DNA from 2 places in the Roseburia sp. AM16-25 genome. Region 1 is predicted to be linked to the other one. Evidence: predicted binding sites of a transcription regulator. Region 1 holds the regulator's gene; the other holds the start of a gene.
What was found. The regulator Rex, encoded in region 1, represses fermentation and respiration genes when NADH is low (regulators of the CRP and FNR family bind a similar motif). The targets are predictions, from matches to a motif close to ATTGTTAANTANTTAACAAT.
Positions count from the first base shown of each region.

Region 1 (4,410 bases):
CATATGAACGGTTATGCGTATGAATCGGAAGTACAGGGCGTGCTTCGTGGACTTGGTTTTTCCGAAGAGGATTTTTCAAAGACGATGGATATGCTTTCCGGTGGACAAAAAACCCGTGTATCTCTCGGAAGACTCCTTGTTTTGAAACCGGACATCCTGCTTTTAGATGAGCCGATCAACCATTTGGATCTGAATTCTATTGAGTGGTTAGAGAACTTCCTTATGAATTATAAGGGAACCGTTGTTATTGTAGCACATGATCGTTATTTTCTGGATCGTATCGTTACAAAGGTTATTGATATCAGCATGCATACTGCACATGTTTACAAAGGGAATTATTCTGCCTTTGCCATGCAAAAAGAAGAGATCCGTAAGACCATGATGCGTGAATATGAAAAACAGCAGGCATCCATTGCCCATCAGCAGGAAGTCATTGATAAGTTAAAACAGTTTAACCGTGAAAAATCCATCAAACGTGCAGAGAGCCGTCAGAAAGCCCTCGATAAAATGGATGTTATGGAAAAACCGATCGATGCGCAGGAACATATGAAATTGTCCTTGCAACCAGATGTGACAAGCGGCAATGATGTACTGGAACTGATCGGACTTTCAAAATCCTATGATGGCATGCCGCTCTTTTCTAACGTAGATTTCCTTTTGCAAAGAGGTGAGCACGTTGCCATCCTTGGTGATAACGGTACAGGAAAGACAACATTGCTTAAGATCATCAATGAGATTGTGACCGCAGATTCCGGCTCTTTCCGGCTCGGCGCAAATGTTACGATTGGTTATTACGATCAGGAACAACAGGTTTTGGATGATGACAAAACACTCTTTGAAGAAATGAGCGATGCCTATCCAAACTTAAACAATACAAAGATTCGCAATGTGCTTGCGGCATTCATGTTTTTAGGGGATGACTGCTACAAGAGGATCGGCGATCTGAGCGGTGGAGAGCGTGGACGTATCTCCCTTGCCAAACTCATGTTGTCCGGTGCCAACTTTTTGATCTTAGATGAGCCGACTAACCATTTGGATATGGAGTCCAAGGAGATCCTGGAAAATGCCATCAATGCCTATGAGGGAACGGTGCTTTATGTGTCACATGACCGTTATTTTGTCAACCAGACTGCAGACAAGATTTTAGAACTTGAAAACCATCAGTTCAGCGTATATCTGGGTAATTATGATTATTTCATCCAAAAGAAAACAGAGCGTATGGCACAGGAAAAAGCAGTACAAGACGCAAAGCGTGGTGATACAGAATCGATTTCCGGACAATCTGAAGGAAAGACGGATTGGAAGCAGCAAAAGAAGATCCAGAGCGAAAAGCGCAAGGTAGAAAATCGTCTGGCAGAGGTGGAAGACCGCATTGCCGCCTGCGAAGAAGACCTGCGTCAGATCGAGGAAGAATTTGCCAAGGACGATGTGGCGACAAATTCGGCAAAGCTTAATGAATTATCACAAAAACAGGAAAAGTTACAGGAAGAATTGGATGCCCTCTATGAAAGTTGGGAAGAATTGTCGGAGACACTGACAAATGATTTCGCATAGGATAGGCGGATTCTGTTAAAAATTTGACATATATATTTAAAATATTTATAATTTTTATATAAATATGATATATATGTCATCATTGACAGTGGAAGTAGGGGGAATTTAACGTGGAAAAGGAAATATCCCAGGCAGTCATTCGTCGTATGCCAAGATATTACAGATATTTAGGAGAATTGCTTGATGCAGGAGTGGAGCGCATTTCGTCCAACGAACTCAGCAGTTGTATGCATGTGACGGCATCCCAGATCCGGCAGGATCTCAACAATTTTGGTGGTTTCGGTCAGCAGGGCTATGGCTATAATGTTCAGTACTTATATGATGAAATCGGCAAGATCTTAGGATTGAATGAGACACACAATGTGATCGTGATCGGTATCGGTAACTTGGGGCAGGCAATCGCCAATTATGTTAAGTTTGAAAAATTAGGTTTCAAGATCGTCGGTCTGTTTGATGTCAATCCGGCATTGAAGGGGAAAGAGGTAAGAGATATCCCAATCCGTATGTTGGAGGAATTACCAGAATTTGTAAAGACAACACGTGTGGATATTGCGGCACTGACCCTGCCAAAGCAGAATGCAGAAGCGACCGCGGCACAGTTATCTTCCCTGGGCGTACATGCCATCTGGAATTTTGCCCATGTCGATCTGGATGATGTGGAGGATATGGTCGTAGAGAATGTGCATCTGTCCGATAGTCTGATGCAGCTTTCTTACAATATTGCCAACCACAAAAAATAGTTTTCAAAAGAAGGTGAGCGTATGGAACGACAGGCGTTTACAGAAGCACTGGCGAAAACAAAAATACCCATTCTGGTCTTGGACCAGAAATGGCACCGGCTTTTTGCCTTAGATGGCAAGCCCAAAGAGGTGCAGGAACTGGAAAGCCAGTTGAAGGAGATCTTGGAGCGGCAGGGACGCCTGACGCAGGAGTTAAAGGATTTAAAGAAGGTCAAGTCATCCCTTATGCAGAATATCGTAGAGCATATGGACGCAGAGGAGGACAAGGAGACGCACAGCCGGCAGATGGACGAGAACAAACGGCTGATCGAGGAAGTCAAGGAAAAGATCGCAGCCAACGAGGATGCCCTTTTGGAGATCCCAAAGGAGATACAGACCTGCAATGACGCGCTGATGATGGAGACCATGACCTTTTGTTATGATCGTCTGCGCACCAATTGCAAAGAAGCCGAGGAGATTGCGGAATGGATCAAAAAGGTCCGGGTAGAATTAAAAAAGAACATCATCCGCAAACAGAATCGGGAGATCAACAATAAAGAAATCTATGCATATATGCATGATATATTTGGAAAAGATATCATCAATCTTTTTGATGTGCAAAATGATGATGTGGATCTGATCACAGGAGAGGATCGCCCGTCCGGTGATACGACCCAGGACAAACAGTTATCAAAAGATGTACAAAAAGGAGACGTATGAAATATATTTTAAACAGTCGCGAAATGAAACAATGCGATAGCCGCACGATCGAGCATTATGGTCTGCCTTCCATGGTGCTGATGGAGAGAGCCGCGTTATCGGTTGTTTCATTTTTGCATGAAAGAGATTTGTGGCAAAAGAAGATCGTCATACTATGTGGAAGTGGCAACAATGGTGGGGATGGACTCGCCATTGCAAGGCTTTTATACTTAGAGGGGGGTCAGGTGTCGGTATGCCTGGTGGGCGATTTTTCCAAGGCTTCGCCGGAAAACATGGCGCAGCAAAAGATCTGTCGGCAGTATGGCATGGACTTGTCTAGTTCTACGGATACACTTGCAGACGCCCAGGTGATTGTGGATGCCCTGTTTGGTATCGGACTTTCCAGAGAATTGGGCGGTGACTATCCTGCACTTTTGCAAGAGGTCAATGCCATGGATGCCTACCGGCTGGCGGTGGATATACCATCCGGTGTATCTGCGGATGACGGACAGATCATGGGGCAGGCATTTTTGGCGGATGCGACCATAACCTTTGCTTTTGCCAAGGTCGGACAGATGCTTTATCCGGGGAAAAAATACTGTGGTGAATTGATCGTATCTGCAATCGGAATCGAATCATGCAGTCTGGCAGATCAGGTTCTTCCTTGTAAGAGTCTGGAAAAAGAAGATCTAAAACAACTACCGCAGGCAAGCTCGGATGATCACAAGGGAAGCCGGGGAAAGGTGCTTGTGATCGCAGGCAGTGAGGATATGGCAGGCGCGGCTTATCTTGCATCGAAAAGTGCTCTGACGAGTGGTGCCGGCATGGTCAAGGTCTATACACCAAGATGCAATCGTGACATCATTTTGACACGATTCCCGGAAGCCATTCTTGTTACCTATGATAAATGGAATGAAAAGCAGTTGTTGGAAGAACTTGCTTGGGCGGATGCCATAGCCATAGGACCGGGGCTTGGAAAGTCTAATCTGGCGGAGAACCTGGTCCGCACGACTTTAGAAAATGCTGCAGTGCCGATGGTGGTGGATGCGGATGCGTTGGGGATTCTGGCAGAACATTTACAGTGGCTGAAAAAGCCGCATACAGAGACCGTCATCACTCCGCATCTGGGTGAAATGGCACGCCTGATGGGCAGTCCGCTTATGTATGTGACTGACCATAAATTATCCATAGCACAGGATTTTGCAAGAGATTATCAGGTCATTTGTGCACTTAAGGATGCGGCTACGATCGTATCCGTGCCTTATGCCACGACTTATATCAATGCGAGCGGCTGCAGCGGTATGGCGACAGCCGGCAGTGGTGATGTCTTGACCGGTGTGATCGCAGGATTGATCGCGCAGGGCTTAAGACCGGAAGATGCGGCATCACTGGGCGTTTACCTGCATGGACTTGCGGGAGAGGAAGCCGCAAGGACAGA
Region 1 covers NZ_QUCW01000002.1:624,065-628,474, reverse strand. The annotation lists gene DW183_RS06965 (ABC transporter ATP-binding protein) at 1-1,554, shown strand, start outside; gene DW183_RS06960 (redox-sensing transcriptional repressor Rex) at 1,665-2,294, shown strand; gene DW183_RS06955 (hypothetical protein) at 2,316-2,993, shown strand; gene DW183_RS06950 (NAD(P)H-hydrate dehydratase) at 2,990-4,410, shown strand, end outside.

Region 2 (4,410 bases), 470 kb from region 1:
TAAGGAATAAGTAAGGAATAAGTAAGAGACGTTCCTTTTGCCACAAGGAGTGTCCCAAATGGCTTTAGACCTGTCAGTCTGACAGGTCTTTTTCTTTTGTAAAAAATGCATAGAGCCGGAAAAACTGGAAACAATAGTTAGAAAAGGAAAGGAATGATGGCAAGATGGGATATGATGGAAACAACGAGACCCTCTATATCAAATTAGACCGGTCTGCCCTGCGCTATGAAGCGGATTTTTACATCAAGGATCTGGGCGGGATAGAGTGCAGTAACAGTGATATATTAGCGAGGGTAAAGGCACATGCCGTTTACCATTTCAAACATCCGGGCAATATGCCTGTATCCATTACCAAGGTGGTCGAGGAGATCCACAGCCTTTATCCTAAACTGACTGTGGTGAGTCTGGGCGAAACCGATGTCATCATGGAGTATCGGAGCAAGGAGCCGGAGACCTTTATGCAAGTGGCAAAGACGGGATTCCTTTGCGTACTGCTCTTTGTCGGAGCAGCCTTTGCCATCATGGCATTTCACAACGATATCAGTATCACGGAACTCTTTGACCGTTTTTATTTGCAGGTCATGGGAAGCAAAAAGCCTGCGGTCAGTCCGCTGGAGATTGCATATTCGATCGGACTTGCGGTGGGAATCTTATTCTTTTATAACCATTTTGGCAAGAAGAAATTGACTCATGATCCGACACCGATCCAGGTGGAAATGCGCAAGTATGAGAAGGATGTAGATACTGCGATCATAGAAAATGGGGCAAGGAGAGGAGAAAATCTGGATGTTTCTTAAAAGGACGGTCATCATTGTCGCAGGGCTGATCTTTGGAGGCGCAACGGCAGCCGGTGTGATTGCCCTGCTCACGACCTTGGGGTTTGTCTCGCGTATGATCGCAAGGCTGCAACTGGCGAAAGATACCATGCATTGGGAGAATGTCATCATCTTAGGAAGCCTGAGCGGTTGCCTTTTATCGGTTTTTGAACCGAGCCCTGTGCTTTTCTCCTTTTGCCAGGGGATAGCCGGGAGAGTTTTTGCAAAAGGGCTGGGACTGCTGGCATTGGTTTTGATCGGCATCTGTGCCGGTATTTATGTAGGCTGTCAGGCAATGGCGCTGGCAGAGATCTTAAATATGTTTCCCATACTCTTTCGCAGGGTAAAACTGCAAATAGGGCTGTCTTTTGCCATCCTTGCCATTGCTCTGGGAAAGCTGGCAGGCAGCCTCTGGTATTTTATTTTTTCATATGTAAGTTCATAAAAATGAGGTGATAAGAGAATGAAACAGGAAGAAAAAGAGCAGATCAATGAGACTTATAATGACTATGTGGAGAGTGTGACGCCAAAGGCAAATCTTTGGCTGCGCATGGCAAAAGCTTTTTTGGTCGGCGGACTGATCTGCCTTTTGGGGCAGTGCATTATCAACATAGGAAAAAAATATGGCTTGGACGATCAGACGGCGGCAAGTTATTGCAGTCTGACCCTTGTATTCCTAAGTGCCCTTTTGACAGGCACGGGGATTTACCCGGTCATTGCCAGTTTTGGCGGTGCGGGAGCATTGGTTCCCATCACGGGCTTTGCCAACAGTGTAGCGGCTACCGCCCATGGTTTTAAGGTTGAAGGACATGTCTTTGGTGTCGGTGCCAGGATCTTTCAGATCGCCGGACCGGTGATCCTGTATGGGATTTTTTCGTCCTGGATCCTTGGTTTGATCTACTGGTTTATGACGTCACTTGGTATGTGATTGAAAAAATACCATAAATTGTAGTTATAAATTTATAAAAACCACTAGATATTGTGCTGCACTTCCTGTATAATGAAAAACGCGCCAAGATGAAAAACATGTGCAAAGATTGTATCTAAATAAAAACTTGCACTTTTTTCAAAATCTTGTTATAAAATTAACGAGAGTTAGAAAAGCCTAACTCAAGTTATAAGGAACGAATTGTTTACTAGAATAGGAGGCAAACACAATGGTAGAAATGAAGGAATGGGACGGATTTGATGGACGACTTTGGAAGGAAGAGATCAATGTCCGCCAGTTCATCCAGGATAACTACACACCGTACGAAGGCAATGAGGACTTTTTGACAGGTCCGACAGAGTCGACCAACCGTTTATGGGATGCACTTCAGAAATTGCAAAAAGAAGAACGTGCCAAGGGCGGCGTGCTTGATATGGAGACCAAGGTGGTTTCAGGTCTGACCGCTTATGGTCCGGGATACATTGATGAAGACCTCAAGGATCTGGAAAAGGTCGTTGGTCTTCAGACAGATAAACCACTCAAACGTGCTTTTATGCCATATGGCGGTATCAAGATGGCGGTGCAGGCATGCGAGACTTATGGTTATGAAGTAGATCCTTTGTTAAAGGAAATCTTTACCAAGTATCACAAGACACATAATACTGCTGTGTTTGACGCATATACACCGGAAATGTTAAAGGCCCGCCACAATAAGATCATGACCGGTCTGCCGGATACTTATGGACGCGGACGTATCGTCGGCGATTATCGTAGAGTGGCGCTTTACGGTATCGACTTTTTGATCGAGGAGAAAAAGGAAGACAAGGCAAAATGCGGCAGTGGCAGCATGAAGGGCGAAGTCATCCGTCTGCGCGAGGAGATCGCGGAGCAGATCCGTGCACTGGAAGGCATGAAAGAGATGGCAGCCATTTACGGCTATGACATTTCCAGACCGGCAAAGGATGCAAAAGAGGCGATCCAGTGGCTTTACTTTGGTTATCTGGCAGCCATCAAGACCCAGAATGGTGCAGCCATGTCTGTAGGACGTGTCTCTACCTTCCTTGATATTTATTTCCAGAGAGATCTGGATAAGGGCATCATCACAGAAGAAGAAGTACAGGAACTGGTCGATCACTTTACCATGAAACTGCGTATGGTCAAGTTTGCCAGAATCCCATCTTACAACCAGTTGTTCTCCGGGGATCCGGTATGGGCAACACTGGACGTGGCAGGAACGGGTGTAGACGGCAGATCTATGGTGACAAAGACAGACTATCGTTTCCTGCATACCTTAGAGAACATGGGACCGGCACCGGAGCCAAACCTGACAGTATTGTATTCTTCCAGACTGCCGGAGAACTTCAAGAAATACGCATCCAAGATCTCCATTGCGACAAGTTCTGTCCAGTATGAAAATGACGATGCCATGAAGCCGGAATGGGGCGATGATTATGCCATCTGCTGCTGTGTTTCTGCAACACGTACCGGTAAGGAAATGCAGTTCTTTGGAGCCAGAGCCAACCTTGCAAAATGTCTGCTTTATGCCATCAATGGCGGTGTGGATGAAAAGACCGGCGATCAGGTCGGACCAAAGTATCGTCCGATCACATCAGAGTATCTGGATTATGATGAGGTCATGGAACGCTATGACGACATGATGGAATGGCTGGCAGATCTCTATGTCAATACACTGAACCTGATCCAGTACATGCATGATAAATATTACTATGAGTCAGCCGAACTGGCACTCATGGATACCAATTTGGAACGTACTTTTGCAACCGGTATTGCAGGATTTTCACATGTGATTGATTCTTTGTCCGCGATCAAGTATGCTAAGGTCAAGGTCATTCGTGATGAAAATGGTCTTGCAAAAGATTACGAGATCGAGGGCGATTTCCCAAGATACGGTAATGATGATGACAGAGCCGATGAGATCGGTGTATGGCTCTTAAAAACCTTTATGGATAAGATCAAGAGACATCATACCTACCGCAGAAGTATCCCGACCACATCCATTCTTACCATCACGTCCAATGTGGTCTATGGTAAGGCAACCGGATCTATGCCGGATGGACGTAAGGCGGGCGAGCCGCTTTCTCCGGGAGCAAATCCAAGTTACGGAGCAGAGCAGAACGGTCTGCTGGCATCTTTGAACTCTCTGACCAAACTCCCATATGAGTGGGCGCTGGACGGTATTTCCAATACCCAGACCATCAATCCGGGAGCACTTGGCAATGCCGAGGAGGAGCGTGTGGATAATCTGGTACAGGTTATGGACGGCTACTTCGATCAGGGAGCACATCATCTGAATGTCAATGTCTTTGGCAAGGAAAAACTGATCGATGCGATGGAACATCCGGAGAAGGAAGAGTACGCAAACTTTACCATCCGTGTATCCGGTTATGCAGTCAAGTTTATCGACCTGACCAAGGAACAGCAGATGGATGTGATCGCAAGAACTTGCCACGATCATATGTAACATTCATCCTTTGAAAAGGATAAAAGTAAAGTCTAGGTAGAAGCAGGCCGCGGGATCTCATATCTCGCGGCTTTCTTAGAAAAAGGTGAAAATATGGAAAAAGAAATTTTGGGAAACATTCATTCCGTGGAAAGTTTTGGCTCGGCAGACGGTCCGGGCGTGCGCTATATCGTCTTTTTGAAAGG
Region 2 covers NZ_QUCW01000002.1:158,794-163,203, forward strand. The annotation lists gene DW183_RS04630 (metal ABC transporter permease) at 1-3, shown strand, start outside; gene DW183_RS04635 (stage V sporulation protein AA) at 165-797, shown strand; gene DW183_RS04640 (stage V sporulation protein AB) at 787-1,260, shown strand; gene DW183_RS04645 (SpoVA/SpoVAEb family sporulation membrane protein) at 1,279-1,743, shown strand; gene pflB (formate C-acetyltransferase) at 1,973-4,225, shown strand; gene pflA (pyruvate formate-lyase-activating protein) at 4,319-4,410, shown strand, end outside.
Region 2: a site for Rex is predicted at 1,889-1,908, ahead of pflB (formate C-acetyltransferase). Genes of this name have one in related genera too.